2 regions of the Marinobacterium maritimum genome follow, and region 1 is predicted to be linked to the other one. Evidence: predicted binding sites of a transcription regulator. Region 1 holds the regulator's gene; the other holds the start of a gene.

What was found. Region 1 encodes FliA, which starts transcription of late flagellar genes. Its sites were predicted from a motif close to CTAAAGTTNNNNNNNNNNCNGCCGATA; they were not measured.
Region 2: a site for FliA is predicted at 1,478-1,504, ahead of ABD013_RS08100 (flagellar protein MotY). Genes of this name have one in related genera too.

Annotation. Positions count from the first base shown of each region.
Region 1 is NZ_BAAAET010000002.1:173,325-175,785, forward strand. It holds gene flhF (flagellar biosynthesis GTPase FlhF) at 1-87, shown strand, start outside; gene ABD013_RS07160 (MinD/ParA family protein) at 98-922, shown strand; gene ABD013_RS07165 (RNA polymerase sigma factor FliA) at 934-1,644, shown strand; gene cheY (chemotaxis response regulator CheY) at 1,705-2,091, shown strand; gene ABD013_RS07175 (protein phosphatase CheZ) at 2,113-2,461, shown strand, end outside.
Region 2 is NZ_BAAAET010000002.1:358,471-360,931, forward strand. It holds gene grxD (Grx4 family monothiol glutaredoxin) at 1-3, shown strand, start outside; gene ABD013_RS08090 (peroxiredoxin) at 88-690, shown strand; gene rnt (ribonuclease T) at 756-1,376, opposite strand; gene ABD013_RS08100 (flagellar protein MotY) at 1,538-2,392, shown strand.

The DNA.
Region 1 (2,461 bases):
GTCAGCCGTACGGTCGTTATCGCACAGCGTAGTGCGCGCCCCGATATCGGCCTGGATATCGATGATTCGCTGTTCGGGACGGGATAAGGAGTAGTTGATGAAGCAGACCCATCCCGTCAAGGTGATCGCGGTAACCGGAGGCAAGGGCGGCGTCGGCAAGACCAGCGTGTCGGTTAACCTGTCGGTTGGACTGAGTGAAATGGGGCGCCGGGTGGTGCTGATGGATGCCGACCTCGGCTTGGCCAATGTGGATGTGATGCTGGGGCTGCGGCCGCAACAGAACATCGCTGATGTACTGGCCGGGCGCTGTTCGCTGCGCGAGGTAATGGTGTCGGCAGGCGATAATTTCTGGATCGTGCCGGCCGCTTCAGGTACTCAGGAGATGACGGCGCTGAGTGCGCATGAGCATGCCGAGCTGATCCACGCCTTCAACGACATCGCTGATGACCTGGACGTGCTGGTGATCGATACCGCCGCCGGTATCTCCGACTCGGTGGTCAGCTTTGTTCGGGCTGCGCAGGAAGTGCTGGTGGTAGTCTGTGACGAGCCGACCTCGATCACCGACGCCTATGCGTTGATCAAGCTGCTGAACCGGGATTACCAGATGACAAGGTTCCGGGTGCTGGCCAATATGGTCAGAACGGATACCGAGGGACGGAGCATGTTCAATAAACTGTTGACGGTTACAGACAGATTTCTGGATGTGACGCTTCAATACGTTGGCTCAATACCTTATGATGAATCGGTTCGCAAAGCCGTACAAAAGCAAAGGGCTGTGCTCAGGGCGGCACCCAAGGAAAAGGCCGCGCTGGCCTATCGACAGCTGGCCAACAAGGTCGACAGCTGGCCGGTTAGCAATAGCCCCAGAGGACATCTGGAATTCTTTGTTGAACGGCTCGTGCAGGGCGCGCGCCTACCCTGAAAGAAGCATATATGTACAACGTAGTGGAGTTTAAATCAGGTCAGGAGCTGATCCAGGAGTATACCCCGCTGGTGCGACGGATCGCGCATCACCTGATGGCGCGCCTGCCCAGCCATGTTGTGCTGGATGATCTGATTCAGGCCGGCATGATGGGGTTACTGGAAGCCGCCAGCCGCTATGATGCCGGCAAGGGCGCCAGCTTCGAGACCTATGCAGGGATTCGCATTCGCGGTGCCATCATCGATGAGGTGCGCCGGGGAGACTGGACGCCGCGTTCGGTGCATCGTAATGGTCGCCGTATCAGTGAGGCGATCGCGCAGGTAGAACATCGCACCGGGCGGGATGCCAGCGACAGCGAGGTCGCGGCCGAAATGGGTATCGGTATCGCGGAATACCAGTCGTTGCTGCAGGACTCGGTCGACAGCCGCTTGTTCAGTTATGATCAACTGACTGAAGCGACGGACGAGGCGCCAACGGAACAGTTTACCTCGACCGAGCCGGATCCGCGGCAGATGCTGGAAAGCGACGGTTTCAAGCAGGCGCTGGCGCGGGCGATCGGTGCGCTGCCCGAACGGGAGCGCCTGGTGCTGTCACTGTATTATGATGAAGAGCTGAATCTCAAGGAGATCGGCCAGGTGCTGGGCGTCAGTGAGTCGCGGGTCAGTCAGATCCACAGCCAGGCGGCGCTTCGGCTTCGCGGGCGATTGCGGGACTGGTGTTGAGCGTATGACCGGCTGGCCAGAGTATCGTTTGGAGATGTTTTCTGAATTGGGGGAAGTGTCTTGAAGAAAGACATCAAAATACTTGTAGTAGATGATTTCTCTACGATGAGGCGCATCATCAAGAATCTGTTGCGTGACCTTGGGTTTACCAATGTCGATGAAGCGGATGACGGCAAGACTGCGCTGCCGATCCTTAAGCAGGGCAATGTGGAGTTCCTGATTACGGACTGGAACATGCCTGAAATGACCGGTATCGACCTGCTCAAGACGGTGCGTGCGGATGCAGCCTTGGCCCATATTCCGGTGCTGATGGTTACCGCTGAAGCCAAGCGCGAGCAGATCATCGCGGCGGCTCAGGCCGGCGTCAACGGCTATGTAGTGAAACCCTTTACCGCTGCTGTGCTGAAGGAAAAGATCGACAAGATCTTTGAACGTATCGAAAGCTGACAGCATTAGCGGAGGGTTCCGATGGCAGCGCAAACGGCCAGTAAAGTGGATTTCAACGGCTTCGACGAGTTTCTGCGTGACCGTGCCCGTACGCTGGTGACCGAGCTTGAAGCCGGCAACCTGCCTGCGGCGATGGGGTTGATCAATGAACTTCAGTTCGCCCGCCACCAGGTGTTTTACAACGAAGTCGGTCATCTGACGCGCGGCTTGCACGAAGCGATCAAGGCCTTCTCCAGCGATATGGGCGAGAAGATGCCCGCCGAGGGGGACGAAAGCCTGGCGGCGATCGGTGATGCCTCTGATCGGCTGGGTTATGTTATTGAACTGACGGAAAAAAATGCACACGAGACCATGGACCGGGTGGACCGTT
Region 2 (2,461 bases), 190 kb from region 1:
TGATTCAAGATTTTATACCTGCTGCCGGGCTGAGCCCGGCGTGGGCATTTTTGCGACACTATAACCCCATAATGATGGAGATAGAGCATGGGCGTACTGGTAGGTAAACAGGCTCCTGATTTCAATGCAGCAGCTGTTCTGGGCGATGGCCAGATCGTTGACAACTACAACCTGAAAGAAGCGATCAAGGGCAAGTACGGCCTGGTCTTCTTCTACCCGCTGGACTTCACCTTTGTGTGCCCGTCCGAGCTGATCGCACTGGATCATCGTATGGATGCGTTCCAGGAGCGTGGTGTTGAGGTGATCGGTGTTTCCATCGATTCTCAGTTCACTCATAACGCATGGCGTAACACTCCGGTCAACGAAGGCGGTATCGGCCAGGTCAAGTACACCCTGGTTGCCGACGTTAAACACGAAATCTGCCAGGCTTACGACGTTGAAGCTGAAGGTGGCGTTGCTTTCCGTGGTGCTTTCCTGATCGATAAGGACGGTGTTGTTCGTTCCCAGATCGTTAACGACCTGCCGCTGGGCCGTAACATGGATGAGCTGATCCGCCTGGTTGATGCTCTGCAGTTCCATGAAGAGCACGGTGAAGTGTGCCCGGCTGGCTGGAACAAGGGCGATAAAGGTATGGACGCATCTCCGACAGGTGTTGCCAAGTACCTGGCTGAAGAGTCCGACAAGCTGTAACTCAGTTTGCAGGCATAAAAAAAACCGCGCTATCCGGCGCGGTTTTTTTTATGCGTATTCAAACGTCAGTCACGTGTTGCCAGCAGCATGTCCCAGCCGCCCATATCTTTCCACTGATTCACGATGGTGCAGAAGAGTTCAGCCGTCTTGACGGTGTCATAAAGGGCTGAATGGGCCTGTTTGCCGTCAAACTCGATACCGGCCAGATCGCAGGCCTTGGCCAGCACGGTCTGTCCATAGGCCAGTCCAGCCAGGGAGACGGTGTCGAATGTTGAAAACGGGTGAAAAGGATTGCGCTTGATATTGCAGCGGTCGGATGCATTGGTGACGAAACTGTGGTCGAACGCGGCGTTATGGCCAACGAGCACGGCCCGTTTGCAGCCATGGGACTTGATTGATTTTCGGATTGGCTTGAAAATCTTTTCCAGTGCTTCTTGCTCCGCGACCGCATTGCGCGCCGGGTCATCAGGGTTGATGCCGGTAAAATCGAGCGCGGATTGCTCCAGGTTGGCGCCGGGGAAGGGGATGACATTGGCATCGTAACTCTGGTCAACCATCAGGTAGCCATTCTCATCCATGGTGAGCGTGACAGCCGCGATCTCCAGCAGGGCATCAGTTCGCGGATTGAAGCCGGCTGTTTCGACGTCGACGACAACGGGCAGAAAGCCGCGGAAGCGGTCTGCCATCGGGTGAGGGGCGTTATGGCGGTGAGTCACGAAAATCCTTACTTGCAAGTGGTAAATGGCCGCAGGCATTCTAACAGTCTGGTTAGCAGCGTCAAAACGGCCTCAAGTCAAGGCTCGACCAGCCGCTAAAGGATCTGCAACTGATCATGGGAGATGCAATATTGAACACCCGCTGTTTGGCCTTGTTACTGCTGCTGTTATTGCCAGGGTGGGCGCAGGCCGTGGTGTTCCGGGCATCCATTGATGAATCGGTGTGGGAGATGGAAAACTCGCGCTTTTTCTGTCGCCTCAGTCAGCAGGTGCCAGCGTTTGGTCGCGCTCTGTTCGAGCATGAAGCCGGTGAATCCTTGCGTTTCCAGTTGCAGCCGACACAGAAGGATCAGCTGGAAGGCGAGGTGTTGCTGGTGGCGCGTGCTTCGCCCTGGCAGCCAGGTGAGGCGCCATTCAGTATCGCCCGCGTCAAAATTGATCCTGAGGGCGGCATCGCTTTGAACAGTGAAGCCGCCAACCAGATGCTGGTGGCGCTGCATCGAGGCATGACGCCGACCTTTTCAAGTGAACACTGGTTCCAGAGCGCTGAGCCGGTCGAGGTCGGTATCTCGGCCGCCAATTTCCAGTCAGCTTATGATGACTACCTCAACTGCCTGACGACACTGTTGCCGGTGAACTATCGCCAGGTAGCGCGTACCGCCGTGCTCTTTCCGTCGGCAACCTGGCGCTTGTCTGATGCGACCCGTGACCGCCTTGATCTGATCGCGCTCTACGTTAAAACCGATGACAGCGTGAAGTCGATCTATGTGGATGGTCATTCCGATAATTACGGCCGTCGCCTGCTTAACCGTGACCTGTCGAAAAAACGTGCCGAAGAGGTTACGCGCTACCTGGTCAGCCAAGGAGTGCCGGAAGAGATGATCACCACCCGTTACCACGGTGAGCGCTATCCGGTCGTGCCCAATACCAGTGCCGATAACCGCGCCCGCAACCGCCGTGTCGCCATCCGCCTGGAGCGCGACTAGTGCGCATGGCAGTTCAGTGGCAACCGGCTTTCTGATATATTATCTACACTTGTGCCGAGTGAATCTTAG